DNA from 2 places in the Hydrogenophaga taeniospiralis genome. Region 1 is predicted to be linked to the other one. Evidence: predicted binding sites of a transcription regulator. Region 1 holds the regulator's gene; the other holds the start of a gene.
The links. Region 1 encodes sigma-54, which starts transcription at its own class of promoters, with help from an activator protein. Its sites were predicted from a motif close to TGGCANGNAANCTGCTTT; they were not measured.
Positions count from the first base shown of each region.

Region 1 (7,730 bases):
TCCTGGTGCGGGCAGCCGCGCCGCCTTCGAATCGCCCAAGGTGGCCGCGCACGGCGACTTCGCCTGCACCGCCGCCATGCAACTGGCCAAACCGCTCAAGCTCAACCCGCGCCAGCTCGCCGACACCCTGCGCACGGCCCTGTTGGCGCAGCCGGTGTACCAGCAGTGGGTGTCCGACATCGACATCGCCGGACCCGGTTTCATCAACATCCGCCTCAAGCCCGCGGCCAAGCAGCAGATCGTGCGCGAGGTGCTGCGGGCCGGCGAGGGCTTCGGGGTGGTTCCGCCCAACGGCCAGCGCCTGATGGTCGAATTCGTCTCGGCCAACCCCACCGGCCCGCTGCACGTGGGCCACGGCCGCCAGGCCGCGCTGGGTGACGCGATCTGCAGCCTGTACCAGACGCAGGGCTGGGACGTGCACCGCGAGTTCTATTACAACGACGCCGGCGTGCAGATCGGCACGCTCGCCAACAGCACCCAGCTGCGCGCCAAGGGCTTCAAGCCGGGCGATCCCGAATGGCCCGAGGCCGCCTACAACGGCGACTACATCCAGGACATCGCCAACGACTACCTGGCGAAGAAGACCGTGCACGCCGACGACCGCGACTTCACCGCCAGCGGCGACGTGAACGCGCTCGACGACATCCGCCTCTTCGCCGTGGCCTACCTGCGCCACGAGCAGGACCTCGACCTGCAGGCCTTCGCCGTCAAGTTCGACCACTACTACCTCGAATCCAGCCTCTACACCAGCGGCAAGGTGGACGCCACGGTGCAGAAACTGCGCGAGGCCGGCAAGACCTACGAGCAGGACGGCGCGCTGTGGCTCAAGTCCACCGAGTACGGGGACGACAAGGACCGCGTCATGCGCAAGGGCGACGGCTCCTACACCTACTTCGTGCCCGACGTGGCCTACCACATCAGCAAGTGGGAGCGGGGCTTCACCAAGGTGATCAACATCCAGGGCACCGACCACCACGGCACCATCGCCCGCGTGCGCGCCGGCCTGCAGGCCGCGAACGTCGGCATTCCACAGGGCTACCCCGACTACGTGCTGCACACCATGGTGCGCGTGGTCAAGGGCGGTGAAGAGGTCAAGATCAGCAAGCGCGCCGGCAGCTACGTGACCCTGCGCGACCTGATCGAATGGACCAGCAAGGACGCGGTGCGCTTCTTCCTGCTCTCCCGCAAGCCCGACACCGAGTACACGTTTGACGTGGACCTGGCGGTGCAGAAGAACAACGACAACCCGGTCTATTACGTGCAGTACGCCCATGCGCGCATCTGCTCGGTGCTGGCGGCCTGGGGTGGCGACGCGGCTTCGCTGAAAGACGTGGACCTCTCGGCGCTGGACAGCCCGGCCGCCCAGGCGCTGATGCTGCTGCTGGCGAAATACCCCGCCATGCTGGCCGACGCCGCGCGCGACTTCGCGCCGCACGATGTCACTTTCTACTTGCGCGAGCTGGCCGCCTGCTACCACAGCTACTACGACGCCGAGCGCATCCTGGTGGACGACGAGGCGGTGAAAAAGGCCCGTCTGGCCCTCGTCGCGGCCACCGCGCAGGTGTTGCACAATGGTTTGAAGGTGCTGGGCGTGAGTGCCCCGCAGAAGATGTGATGACGAAAGCCCGTATGAAAACCCGTTCTCCTTCCGCCCGTTCGCACGTGGGCGGAACCCTCATTGGCTTCGTGATCGGGGTGCTGGTGGGGCTGGCTGGCGCGCTGGCGGTGGCGATCTACGTCACCAAGGTGCCCATGCCCTTCGTGGACCGCGGGGTGTCGCGCAAACCGGCGCAGGATGCGGCGGAAGCCGAGCGCAACAAGGGCTGGAATCCGAACGCGGTGCTGGGCGGCAAACCCGCCCCGGTGCCCGGTACTGGCAACGAAGCCGGGGCCATCGTGGTGCCCCCGGCCGATGGCAAGCCGCTGCCGCCGGCCGCCGCTCCGAAGGCGCCCCCCGCGTCTGCCGCGCAACCGCAGGGCGACCCCATCGAGGATCTGCTGCGTTCGCGCCCGAAGGCCGACAGTGCGCCCGCCGCGCCCACCGCAGAGGCTCCCGCCAGCGGTGCCCCGAACCCGGCCACGGCCGACCCCTTCACGTATTTCGTGCAGGCCGGGGCGTTCAGAAACCCCGACGAGGCCGATGCGCAGCGCGCCAGGCTGGCCATGCTGGGCATGGCCGCCGAGGTCAGTGAGCGCGAGCAGTCCGGGCAGAAGGTGTACCGGGTGCGCGTGGGGCCGTTCGCGCAGAAGGCCATGGCCGACGCCACGCGCGAGCAGCTCGAAGCCAATGGTGTGGCCGCTGCGCTGGTGCGCGTGCAACGTTGAGCGCGCTGAACGCCTGAGCCGAGGCGGTGCCGCGGAACTTTTTTCCGCAGGGCCGGCCCCAACCAAGCCCATACAAGGAGTCCGATTTCATGCAACGCCGAGTTTTTTCCCGCACCCTGTTGAGCGCTGGCGCCTTGAGTGCCGCTGGGGCCCTGCGTCCCGCGCTGGCCCAGCGCATCGGTTTCAAAGAAGGCACCGACTACCAGCGCCTGAGCAAGCCCGCGCCGGTGGTCAGCCCGCCGGGGCAGGTCGAAGTGGTGGAGTTCTTCGCCTACAGCTGCATCCACTGCTTCAACTTTGAACCCGTGTTCAACGACTGGATCGGCAAGAAGCCGGCCCACGTGACAGTGCGGCGCATGCCGGTGGCGTTCAGTCCGGACTTTGTCCCCATGCAGCGCCTGTATTTCACGCTGGAGGCCATGGGGCTGGTGGACAAGCTGCACCGCAAGGTGTTCCAGGCGATGCACGAGGAGCGCCTGCCCCTGACCACGCCTCCGGCGATCGCCGCCTGGATCGAAAAGCAGGGTGTCGACAAGGCCAAGTTCGCGGCCATCTACAACGGCGCGGCGATCCAGCAGTCCAGGGAAGCCACGGCCTTGCAGGAAGCCTATATGGTGGAGGGCACGCCCGCGCTGGGTGTGGCGGGCCGTTTCTACATCGGTGGCCAGGGTCCGCGCACCCTGTTGATCGCGGACAACCTGATCGCCCAGGCGCGCAAGTCCTGAAGAACCGGGCGCCGGCACGACCAAGGCCCGCCCTCTGGCGGGCCTTGTGTTTTCCGGGCCGCGACAAAGTCCGGTGAGGTGCCTGCGGGCGGGGTTTGCGCCGCTACAATGAATGCAAGATTTGTGCCCCTGAAAAGCCATGCCTCAAAACACCTTTGCCCCCAGATTGCTTTCGCGCTTCATCATCGCGGCCCTTGGCCTGACGTTGGTCGCCGCTGCTCACGCAGAGCTGGCCGACAAGGACAAGCCGATGAACATCGAGGCGGATGCGCTGCGCTACGACGACGCCCGACAGAGCAGCGTGTTCACCGGCAACGTGGTCGTCACCAAGGGCACCATCGTGATGCGGGGCACGAAGATGGATGTCCGCCAGGACCCGCAGGGCAACCAGTTCGGCAACCTGTACGGCTCCGCGGCCAAGCCCGGTTTCTTCCGCCAGAAGCGCGAGGCGCTGGAGGAGTGGATCGAGGGTGAAGGCGAACACATCGAATACAACAGCCAGGCCGAGACGGTGGTTTTCACCGGCAGCGCCGTGCTGCGCCGCTACCGCGGGACCCTGATCAACGACGAGAGCCTGGGCAACGAGATCACCTACAACAGCCGCACCGAGGTCTTCACCGTCAAGGGCGGTGTGAGCAACCGCACGGCGGCCAATCCCTCGGGCCGGGTGCGCGCCATGCTCACGCCCATCCCCGACGAAGAGAAGGCGCCCGCGAAGCCCGCAGCGCCGGCCGATCCGGCCAAATTGCGCCCCAGCGAACAGCTCAACGAGAAAAACAAGTGACCGCAGCAGGTTTGGGCAGCGTGCCCGCTCCCATGGCCGTGCGCAGTCAACTGGAGGTGCACGGACTGCAGAAGGCCTACGGCAGCCGCAAGGTGGTCAAGAGCGTTTCACTCACGGTGGACAAGGGTGAGGTGGTGGGTCTGCTGGGCCCCAACGGCGCGGGCAAGACCACCTCGTTCTACATGATCGTGGGGCTGTTGCGCGCCGACGGCGGCGAGATCCTGCTGGACGGGCAGCGCATCGAGGCGCTGCCCATTCACCGGCGGGCCCGGCTGGGCCTGGGCTACCTGCCGCAGGAAGCCTCCATCTTTCGCAAGCTCACGGTGGAGCAGAACGTGCGAGCCGTGCTGGAGTTGCAGCGCGACGAGGACGGCAAACCCCTGTCCGCCACCGAGATCACGCACCGGTTGGACGAGCTGCTCAAGGACCTGCGGGTGGACCATCTGCGCGACTCGCCCGCGCCCTCGCTCTCCGGCGGGGAGCGGCGCCGGGTGGAGATTGCCCGCGCGCTGGCCACCCGGCCGCGCTTCATTCTGCTGGACGAACCGTTTGCCGGTATTGATCCGATCGCCGTGATCGAGATCCAGCACATCATTGGCTTCCTGAAATCGCGTGGCATCGGGGTACTGATCACCGACCACAACGTGCGCGAGACCCTGGGTATCTGCGATCACGCCTACATCATCAGCGACGGACAGGTGCTCGCCAGCGGCACCACGGCCGAGATCGTGGAGAACGCCGAAGTGCGCCGGGTGTACCTCGGCGAGCATTTCAGGATGTGATGCATGGGGCGCTTGTGTGTCTCATGCCCGCCGGCCCGACCCGGCTCCCGCACCGCTGCGCGACCCGCGCGCCGGGTCGCTGTCCCTCCGTTTTGCCGGCCTGACGCATGAAACAAGGCCTGTCGCTGCGCGTCTCCCAGCATCTGGCGCTCACGCCCCAGCTGCAGCAGTCGATCCGTCTGCTGCAGCTGTCCACGCTGGAGATGGCGCAGGAGGTCGAGCAGATGCTCGACGAGAACCCGTTTCTGGAGCGCACCGAGGAGCTCGCCGAACGCGAGGCGTTTGGTCTGGAGCAGATCGACGCGCCGGTGAGCGCGGGCGAGCAGATCGCCGAAGCCACGGTGGCGGCTGCCAGCGACCTGGCCCCGGCCGCCGAATTCGACGGCCCGTTGCCGCCTGCGTCGTCCACCGTGTCGCCGGTCGACGGCGGCGAAGGCGGTGAGGGCGAGGCGCTGGAGAGCCGGCTCGATGGCGCCGCGCCGATGGAAGAGAGCTGGGAAGGCGACGGCACGGTCGAGATGGCGCCCGATGACAGCGAGTGGGGCGGCGACGCGCCGCCGCGCAACAACAACTCGTCGGGCGACGACGACGAAACCGCCAGCGCCGCCGACCTCGCGCGCGTGCCCGTCAGCCTGCAGGACCACCTGCACGACCAGGCCCGCTGCCTGCGCCTGAGCGACGAGGACAGCGCCGCGCTGTATTTCCTGATCGAGTCGCTCAACGACGACGGTTACCTCGAAGAGCGCCTGTCCGAGCTGGCTGGCGCCTGGTTGCGGCTCTCGGCCCCGCCGGGCAAGCCGGTCGATCCGCAGGAGCACCTGGAGGAACTCGAAGCGCTCGAACAGCGCCTGGGCGTGGCGCTGCAGCTGCTGCAACACATGGAGCCTTCGGGTGTGGGCGCGCGCGACCTGGGCGAATGCCTGCGCCTGCAGATCCTGGAGCTGCGCAACAGCCCCGAGGCGCGGGCCGCGCTGGCCATCTGCAGCCAGCCGCTGGAGCTCATGGCCAAGCGCGACATCAAGCGCCTGTGCAACCTGTGTGGCCTGGACGACGCCACCGTGCGCGCCGCCCTGGCCTTGATCGCCCGGCTCGAACCCAAGCCCGGGCGCCGCTTCGTCGATGTCGAGCGCAACGTGGTCGTGCCCGACGTCATCGTCACCCGCGCCGGGCGCGGCTTCAAGGTCCAGCTCAACGCCGAGGTCATGCCGCGCCTGCGCGTGCACGACGTGTACGCCAATGCCATGCGGCAGAACCGGGGCGGACGCGACAACGGCGGCGAAGCCGGCCACGCCGCCATGCAGCAGCGGCTGCAGGAAGCCCGCTGGTTCATCAAGAACATCCAGCAGCGCTTCGACACCATCCTGCGCGTCTCCAGCGCCATCGTCGAGCGCCAGCGCAACTTCTTCATGCACGGCGAACTCGCCATGCGCCCGCTGGTGCTGCGCGAGATCGCCGACGAACTCGGCCTGCACGAGTCCACCATCAGCCGCGTGACCACCGCCAAATACATGGCCACGCCCTTCGGCACCTACGAACTGAAGTATTTCTTCGGCTCCAGCCTGGGCACCGAAACCGGCGGCAACGCATCGAGCACTGCGGTGCGCGCGCTGCTCAAGCAATTCATCGCCTCCGAAGAGCCGGGCAAGCCGCTGTCGGACAACCAGCTCTCCGACCTGCTGCGCGAGCAGGGCATCGAGTGCGCGCGCCGCACCGTGGCCAAGTACCGTGAGGCCTTGCGCATCGCGCCAGCGAACCTGCGCAAAGCGCTCTGAACACCCCCTGCCGTGAACCAACTCCAACTCTTTCTTCCCTGCGCCGCCGGCGTCGAGGACTTCCTCGCCGCCGAGGTGCAGCGCATCACCAACGAGCCGCTGGCTTTCAAGGCGCGTGGCGGCGTGGGGGTGCGGGCATCGTGGCGCGACGCCATGCGCCTGAACCTGCACAGCCGCCTGACGCAGCGCGTGCTGGTGCAGCTCTGGCACGGCGAGTACCGCAACGAGAACGACCTGTACAACGCCGCGGGCGACGTGGCCTGGGAAATCTGGTTCACCCCGGCGCAGACCATCAAGGTCGAGATCACCGCGCAGCACAGCCCGCTGACCTCGCTCAACTTTGCCGCGCTCAAGATCAAGGACGCCATCTGCGACCGCTTCCGTGCCAAGCGCGGCGAGCGCCCCAGCGTGGACACCACCTGGCCCGACGTGCGCATCTACGCCCACCTCACCACCGACAGCGTCACGCTCTACATCGACACCTCGGGTGAGCCGCTGTTCAAGCGCGGCTGGCGCGAAGACAAGGGCGACGCGCCGCTGAAGGAAACCCTGGCCGCCGCCATGATCGCCGCCACCGGCTGGGACGCCTGCGCCGACCAGCCGCTCGACGACATTCCCCCGCTCTACGACCCCTGCTGCGGCAGTGGCACGGTGGTGATCGAAGCCGCGCAGATCGCACTGAACATTCCGCCCGGCCTGCTGCGCCGTTTCGCGTTTGAAAAGATGCTGCCGTTCCAGGCCCACGTGTGGCAGGCCATCCGGGACGATGCCGTGCGCCAGCAGCGCGAGTGGCCGGCGGGCCACGCGCCCATCGTCTTCGGCAGCGACGTGTCGTTCCGCATGGTCGACTTCGCGCAGCGCAACGCCGAGCGCGCCGGCGTGGCCCACGCCATCCAGCTGCGCGGCGGTGACGCCCTGCAGCGCATGCCACCCTGCCAGACGCCCGGCGTGATGCTGCTCAACCCGCCGTATGGCGAGCGCATCGCCGCCGCCGGTGTGGCCGGTGAAAACGCCAGCGCGCGTGCGCTGCGCCAGGCGCCGCGCACACCGCGCACTTTCAGCGTGGGGCAGGCCGCGCCGCCCGCGCCCGGCCAGGGCCGCGGGGAGCCGGAGGTTTCGCGGCTGGGCCGCGAGAGTGCGCAGATGGCCGATGGCGGCGACGGCAGTGAGTTTTTCCAGCAGCTCGCGGCCCACTGGAAGAGCCACTACGCCGGCTGGAGCGCCTGGCTGCTCACGCCCGACCTCAAGCTGCCCGGCAAGATGCGTTTCAAGGAATCGCGCCGCGTGCCGCTGTGGAACGGCCCCATCGAGTGCCGGCTGTTCCGCTTCGACCTCGTGGCGC
Region 1 covers NZ_JAHBAG010000001.1:1,452,304-1,460,033, forward strand. Annotated here, with positions in the region: gene argS (arginine--tRNA ligase) at 1-1,615, shown strand, start outside; gene KIH07_RS07105 (SPOR domain-containing protein) at 1,630-2,325, shown strand; gene KIH07_RS07110 (thiol:disulfide interchange protein DsbA/DsbL) at 2,415-3,050, shown strand; gene lptA (lipopolysaccharide transport periplasmic protein LptA) at 3,190-3,834, shown strand; gene lptB (LPS export ABC transporter ATP-binding protein) at 3,867-4,616, shown strand; gene rpoN (RNA polymerase factor sigma-54) at 4,724-6,388, shown strand; gene KIH07_RS07130 (THUMP domain-containing class I SAM-dependent RNA methyltransferase) at 6,401-7,730, shown strand, end outside.

Region 2 (7,730 bases), 520 kb from region 1:
GGGGGCCAGCGTGGCCATGCCGCAGATCCTGATGATGCAGCAGCAGCTCAAGACCGTGCTGCCCACGCTGGGCACCGCGAGCGGTTTCGAGAAGGTGCGGGAATGGAGCCTCGCCCCCTCTCTCATGCGCCTGATGTACCTGGGCAAATACCCGCAGACGCCGCTGATCTGGAGCGCCTATTTCTACAAGAGCAGCGACGGCCAGTGGTGGCCGGCCCGGCTCGACATCAGCACCGATCTGAACAAGGCCCTGGACGGGGTGAACTGAGGGGGCTGGAAGGCCTTCGTTCCGCCTCCGATTCCTTGCACCACCGCGTTCAGCCCGGTCCGGCCTGCCAGCCGATCTCGGCCACCAGCCGGTGTTCGCCACCCGGGGGCACCGTCACCGCGTCGTCCGCCACGTTGGCGGTTTCCACGCAGACGAAGCGCTGGTATTCGTCGTCCGCCAGATCGGCCATGCCGGCCGCCAGGGTGGCCCCGGGGTTCCACACCACGGCGCTGCGGCTGCCTTCGCTGCGGATGCGCAGCGTGCGTTGCCCGGCACCGTCCTGTACGCTCAACGCGGCGGGGGCGCCGGTGTAGATGCGGTCCACCTCGGACGTGAACGTGACCGCGCCGACCTGCTGCCGCAACGCGCCCGAGGCGCCGGCCGCCTTGTCGATGCAGTGGCAGCCGTCCAGCCCGGCCACGGTGGTCTGCGCCAGTTCGCCCACCGCCAGGTAGCTGTGCAGCGCCTGGGCGATGGTGAACGGCTGGCCGCCGGTGTTGCGGGTCAGCAGTGCCAGCCGCAGGCTCGGGCCGACGGTGATCTCCAGCATCAGCTGAAAACCGTGCGGCCAGATCGCCCGGGTGTCGGGTGTGTCCGTCAGCGCCAGCGCGATGCGCGTGGCGCCGTCGGGCAGGGCGGTGGTGCCAGCGACCGACCACAGCCTTGTGCGCGCGAAACCGTGGTTGGGCCGGCCCAGGCCCTCGGGGTCGGGGCCAAACCAGGGCCAGCACACCGGGACGCCGCCCCGGATCGCCGTGCCCACCTGGTACCTGGCGCGCTCGCTCACGAACAGCAGGTCGGCGCTGGCCGTGTGCGGGCGGAACCGCAGCACCTGGCCGCCGTGCAGGGACACCTGCGCGCTGGCGTGCGCGTTGTGGACCTCGATCAGCGGCAGGCCGCCTGGCCCGGCGATGAAGGCCAGTTGATCGGGGATGGCGTGGGCGGCGTTCAGGTGGTCGAGTGTCATGGGAGTCCCTGGGGGGCGGAAGCGGCCGGCATGCGCCACCGCTCGAAGCTGGCGCTCAGTTGCCGAGCAGGCCTTCCTTCAGACGCATGTCGACCGGGTCGTTGCCCAGCCAGATGCGCAGCACCATCTGGAAAAACTCCGCGTCGTCGATGGCATCGCCCTGGGCCACACCCTGGATGAAGAACTGCGTGCCCTTGCCCGGGACGAACTCCATGGCAAAGGTGTGGCCCTCGTCCACATGGCTCTTGCCCGAAAAGATGTCGATCAGGCGCGTGGTCGAGAGCGTGTGCTTGCGCATCAGCTCGGGCGGGTTGTTGTCCTTCAGGCCGCGCAGGAAGGCCAGGCCCAGGTCGGTGCCCGAGACCTTGCGCTGCGCCACGAAGCTCAGCTTCTTCGGGCCGGGCAGCGCCAGCACCGCCTCGGAGGTCTTCGCGGTGGCGGGCAGGTACATCGCCATGTCGTACACCTTGAAGATCGCCTTGTAGCGCGTGCCGGTGCCGTTCATCACCAGCGTGCTGCCCGCCAGGACGGTGGTTTTTTCAAAGGCGGTGGCCGCGCCGGAAACGCTGGTGGCGGCGAGCAGCGCCGTGGCCAGTATCAGCTGGGGCAGGGAAGAGGGCTTCATCGGTTTGTCTCCGTTGTTGTGGTGGGTTTCTGGGGGTGAAGTATGGGCAGTGCGGGCGCCCGCTCGGTGCCCAGGCGCCGCCGTTGGGCGTCAGCCGCGGCCGCGGGGCGGGCGGCTGGCCGCCTTCCAGTAGCCGAACTCGTCCTCGTGCACCTCGATGTCCAGCTCCTGCACCCGGCCCAGCAGGCGCTCCTGCGCGTCGGCCACGGCCCGGTTGTAGATGCTCGGGCCGATCTCCTTCAGAAAGAAGTTCAGCAGCCCGCCCGCGGCCACGTTGCCGATGGGCTCGTCCATGTGTTCGCGGAAATAGCGCTCGATGGAGGTGGTGGCCTGCTGGCGGGCTTCTTTGGAGAGTTCGATGCTCATGGTGGTCGGGTCCGGGTGGCGTGCGGGTTCCGAGTATCCCGCTTTGGTTCTCCTTTTTGGCGCCGTCCGCGGGCGTTTCAACCGCCCATCCCGGCGCCACGCCCGCCTGCGGGCCGGCGGCGGGTCGCGGCGCCGGGCGGTGCTAGAAACCCTGCAGGAACGGTTCAAACGACAGGTGATTCATGGCGGTGTGTGCAGCATGTGGGGCTGAAAACGGGGACAGAGCGCGGTTCTGCCAAGGTTGCGGGACCCCGCTGGGGGCCAAGCCCTCGGCCCCACGCCACGAGCCCCAGGCCCCCACCCAGGCCGCGGGGCTGTTGCAGACCTGCCCGGCCTGCCAGTCCAAGAACCCGTTGGCCGCCACGGCCTGCCGGACCTGCCGCGCCTCCCTGCTCCCCGCGCTGGCGACGCCCAGCCGCAAGGCCGCGCCTGTGGCCCGGGGGCCGAACGCCGGCCGGCTCGTGTTGGTGGGCCTCGTGCTGGCGAGCGCCGCGGCGGGCGGCTGGTGGTTCGGCACGAACCGCGAGAAAGCCGCGCCGGCAACGCCGAGGGTGGCGGTCGTGGCGCCGGACGCGGGGCCCTCAACCCCCTGACCGCAGCGCCCGCCGGTACTGCACCGCTTCGGCCACGTGGCCCACCCCCACCAGATCGCTGCCCGCCAGGTCGGCGATGGTGCGCGCCACGCGCAGGGCGCGGTGGGTGCTGCGTGCGCTCCAGCCCAGCCGGGCGGCGGCGGTGTTGAGGAACTTGAGGGCGGTGGCGTCGGCCTGCAGGTGTTCGTCCAGCGCCGCGCCCGCCAGCGCCTGGTTGGTGTGGCCCTGGCGCTGCTGGGCGCGGTCGCGCGCGGTCTGCACCCGTTCGCGCACCGTTTCGCTGCTCTCGCCCAGCGCGCCGTGCAGCAGGTCGTCGCTGGGCAGGGCCGGCACTTCCACGTGCAGGTCGATGCGGTCGAGCAGCGGGCCGCTGAGCTTGCCCTGGTAGCGCGAGATCTGGTCGGGCGTGTCGCGGCAGGCCCGGGTGGGGTGGCCCAGAAAGCCGCAGGGGCAGGGGTTCATGGCGGCCACGAGCTGGAAGCGCGCCGGGAACTCGCTTTGCATGGCGGCCCGCGAGATGCGGATGTGGCCGCTCTCCAGCGGCTCGCGCAGGGCTTCCAGCGCGGCGCGGGGAAACTCCGGCAATTCGTCCAGAAACAACACGCCGTGGTGCGCCAGCGAGATTTCCCCCGGCCGCGGCGGTGAACCGCCGCCCACCAGCGCCACCGCGCTGGCCGTGTGGTGGGGCGAACAGGTGGGGCGTTGGCCCCAGCGCGCCAGTGCGAAGCGCCCGGCCAGCGAGGCCACGGCGGCCGATTCGAGGGCTTCGCGGGTGCTCATGGGCGGCAGCAGACCGGCAAAACGCTGCGCCAGCATGGACTTGCCCGAGCCCGGCGGCCCCACCATGAGCACGCTGTGGCCCCCGGCGGCGGCGATCTCCAGCGCGCGCTTGGCCGCGGCCTGGCCTTTCACGTCCGCCAGATCGGCGTAGCCCGGGCTCTGGCCCACCTCGGTCGGCAGCAGCCGGGCCCAGCCGTCGTCGTCGGCGGGCGCTGGTTCTCCGGTGGCGGCGCCCTCGGGCAGGAACTGGCGCACCACGTCCAGCAGGTGGCGCGCCCGGTAGACCTGGGCCTGCGGCACCAGCGCGGCCTCTACGGCGCTGTCGGGCGGCAGCACCAGGCGGGCCGGTGGGACATCGGCGGTTTGTGCACCACCATGGAGCGCCAGGCTCATGGCCAGCGCGCCACGTACCGGGCGCAATTCGCCGCCCAGCGAGAGCTCGCCGGCGAATTCCCAGCCGGCCAGGCGCGTGGCGCTGATCTGGCCGCTGGCGGCCAGGATGCCCAGCGCGATCGGCAGGTCAAAACGGCCCGAGTCCTTGGGCAGGTCGGCCGGCGCGAGGTTGACGGTGATGCGCTTGGTCGAGGGGAATTCCAGCCCCGCGTTGGCGATGGCCGAGCGCACCCGCTCGCGCGCTTCCTTCACCTCGGTATCGGCCAGGCCCACCAGCGTGAAGCTGGGCAGGCCATTGGCCAGGTGGACTTCCACACAGACCGGGTGGGCTTCCAGGCCCAGCAGTGCACGGCTGTGCACCAATGACAGACTCATTGCGATTTCCTCCCTGTTTCGGTGCACTTCATGCCCTGTTCATCAGGGAAAACCCGCTGATGGCGATGCACAACCTTGGTGCTTGCGCTGTTCGAGTGACAGTTCGCGCGCAAACACGCGCTTTCATCATGGCACAGGCGCCGCCGCACCGCCGCGCCGAGCCCGTCGGACGCGGTGTTTTCGCGACAGCCCGCCGGCCCGGGTGGGCTCGCGCTTGGCACGTTCCGTGCTTGGGGCTGTAAGCGATTGAATCAAAGGCGTGGAGTTCCCACGAAACAGTCCGCATCCAAAGTGGTGTCAGCCCTCCCGGCCGGCATTGCCCGTGTCACCCCCGGTGTCGGCCACCCGGTCTGAGCACCCTGTACTAGTAGAGGAATCACAGCATGAAAATGGTTTCAGCCATCATCAAGCCGTTCAAGCTGGACGAAGTGCGCGAAGCGCTCTCCGGCATGGGCGTGCAAGGCATCACCGTCACCGAAGTCAAGGGCTTCGGCCGCCAGAAGGGCCACACCGAGCTGTACCGCGGCGCGGAATACGTGGTCGATTTCCTGCCCAAGGTCAAGATCGAAGCCGCCGTCTCCGACGACCTGGTGGACCGCGTGATCGAGGCCATCGAAGGCGCCGCCCGCACCGGCAAGATCGGCGACGGCAAGATTTTCGTCACCTCCCTCGAACAGGTGGTTCGCATCCGCACCGGCGAGACCGGCAAGGAAGCGCTCTGATCAACGAGCAGCACAAGAAAGATCACGCACATGAAAAAACTACTTGCAACCCTGTTGCTGGGCGCGGGCCTGGCATTCGGCGGACTTAACGCCCTGGCGCAAACCACCGAAGCACCGGCCGCTGCCGCGGCGCCCGCCGCCGACGCAGCAGCGGCTCCGGCCGCACCGGCTGCCGACGCTGCCGCTGCACCGGCCGCCGCACCCGAAGCTCCGGCCGCTGCCGTGGCGGCGCCTGCCGAAGCCGCCCCTGCGGAAGCCGCACCGGCCCCGGTGCCCAACAAGGGCGACACCGCCTGGATGATGGTCGCCACCCTGCTGGTCATTCTCATGACCGTGCCGGGCCTGGCCCTGTTCTACGGCGGCCTGGTGCGCAGCAAGAACATGCTGTCGGTGCTGATGCAAGTCATGGTGACCTTCTCGATGATCGTGGTGCTGTGGGTCGTGTACGGCTACAGCCTGGCGTTCACCGAAGGCAACGCATTCATCGGCGGCTTTGACCGGCTGCTCCTCAGCGGTGTCTGGGACAACGTGGCCGGCACCTTCGGCAACGCGGCCACCTTCAGCAAGGGCGTCGTGATCCCCGAGATCGTGTTCGCCGCTTTCCAGGCCACCTTCGCCGGCATCACCTGTGCCCTGATCGTCGGCGCTTTCGCCGAGCGCATCAAATTCAGCGCCGTGCTGTTGTTCACCGCCATCTGGTTCACCTTCAGCTACGCCCCGATCGCCCACATGGTCTGGTTCTGGATGGGCCCCGACGCCTACTCCAGCGCTGAGGTGGCCGGCGACATGACGGCCAAGGCCGGCTACATCTGGCAAATGGGCGCGCTGGACTTCGCCGGCGGTACCGTGGTGCACATCAACGCCGCCGTCGCTGGTCTGGTCGGTGCCTACATGGTCGGCAAGCGCATCGGTTACGGCAAGGAAGCCATGGCGCCTCACAGCCTGACGCTGACCATGGTCGGTGCCTCGCTGCTGTGGGTGGGCTGGTTCGGTTTCAACGCCGGCTCCGCCCTGGAAGCCAACGGCTACGCTGCCCTGGCCTTCATCAACACCTTCATCGCCACGGCCGCTGCCGTGCTCGCCTGGTGCATCGGTGAAGCGCTGGCCAAAGGCAAGGCGTCCATGCTGGGTGCCGCTTCCGGTGCTGTCGCTGGCCTGGTGGCCATCACCCCCGCGGCCGGCAACGTCGGCGTGGGCGGCGCGTTGATCATCGGTTTCATCGCCGGCTTCGCCTGCCTGTGGGGCGTGACCGGTCTGAAGAAGATGCTGGGCGCGGACGACTCGCTCGACGTGTTCGGCGTGCACGGCGTGGGCGGCATCATCGGCGCCCTGCTGACCGGCGTGTTCAACTCCCCCAACCTGGGTGGCCCGAGCGCCGTGGCCGACTGGACCACGGTGGCCATGATCGCCCCCGATGCCTACACCATCGCCGGCCAGGTCTGGATCCAGGCCAAGGCCGTGCTGATCACCATCGTGTGGTCGGGTGTGGTCTCCGTCATCGCCTTCAAGATCGTCGACCTGACCGTGGGCCTGCGTGTGACCGAAGAGCAGGAACGCGAAGGTCTGGACATTTCTTCCCACGGCGAGACCGCGTACAACCGCTGAGCCTGAGCGCTCCCCGGGGTGCTGCTGACAACAGCGCACCCCCCATTTTCTGAGTTTCCTTTGGATGTTCACCCCGCGATGCCGCACGGCACGCGGGGTTTTTTTATGGACGCTGCGTATGATCGCCGCCGGACATCCATCACAACATTCAGGAGGAAACCATGTCCCAGGCATTCCCGCGCGCCATGGCGCGCCCGCTCGTCGCCGCCGCACTGCTCGGGGCCTTGGCCCTACCCGGTTCGACGGCCTTCGCCGCCAGCGCCACCCCATCGGACACCGGGGGCAAAAAAGTGCCCACCAAGGTCACCTTCATCAACGCGCCCTCCAGCGAAACCCCCGCCGCGCGGGAAAAGCGCCTGCGGCGTGAGTGCAAGGGCCGGCCCAACGCGGGCGCGTGCCTCGGGTATACGCGGTAGGTACCCGCTTGCCGCGGTGCGGCGCATTTGCAGCGAGGCGTGCAAAAAATTCAACGGCCGTGCGGAGGGCGGCCGCTACCATGGCAGCCATGACCTCCAGCCCCAACGACTCCCCGCGCGACCTGATCCAGCAGGTGCTGGCCGCGGCCGCCGCCCACCGGCCCCTGCGCATCACCGGCGGCGACACCAAGGCCTTTTACGGCCAGCCTACCGAGGGTGAGACCCTGTCCACCACCGGCTGGCGCGGCATCGTCAGCCACGAGCCGAGCGAGCTCGTCGTCACCGTGCGCGCCGGCACGCCGCTGGCCGAGCTGGAAGCCGCGCTGGCCGAACAAGGCCAGTGCCTGCCCTTCGATCCACCACGCTTCGGCGCCGCGTCCACCATCGGCGGCGTGGTGGCGGCGGGCCTGGCCGGTCCGGCCCGCGCCACGGCCGGCGGTGTGCGCGACTTCCTGCTCGGCCTCCAGTTCATCAACGGCCGCGGCGAGTGGCTCACCTTTGGCGGCCAGGTCATGAAAAACGTGGCCGGCTACGACGTCAGTCGCGTGATGGCCGGCGCCATGGGCACGCTCGGCGTCATCACCGACATCAGCCTCAAGGTGCTGCCGGTGGCGCCGGCC
Region 2 covers NZ_JAHBAG010000001.1:933,369-941,098, forward strand. Annotated here, with positions in the region: gene KIH07_RS04530 (hypothetical protein) at 1-268, shown strand, start outside; gene KIH07_RS04535 (D-hexose-6-phosphate mutarotase) at 318-1,235, opposite strand; gene KIH07_RS04540 (chalcone isomerase family protein) at 1,291-1,860, opposite strand; gene KIH07_RS04545 (DUF2164 domain-containing protein) at 1,951-2,226, opposite strand; gene KIH07_RS25525 (double zinc ribbon domain-containing protein) at 2,409-2,819, shown strand; gene KIH07_RS04555 (YifB family Mg chelatase-like AAA ATPase) at 2,808-4,367, opposite strand; gene glnK (P-II family nitrogen regulator) at 4,751-5,089, shown strand; gene amt (ammonium transporter) at 5,120-6,694, shown strand; gene KIH07_RS04570 (hypothetical protein) at 6,856-7,110, shown strand; gene glcE (glycolate oxidase subunit GlcE) at 7,191-7,730, shown strand, end outside.
Region 2: glnK (P-II family nitrogen regulator) is a predicted target of sigma-54. The motif match lies at 4,583-4,600, and genes of this name have one in related genera.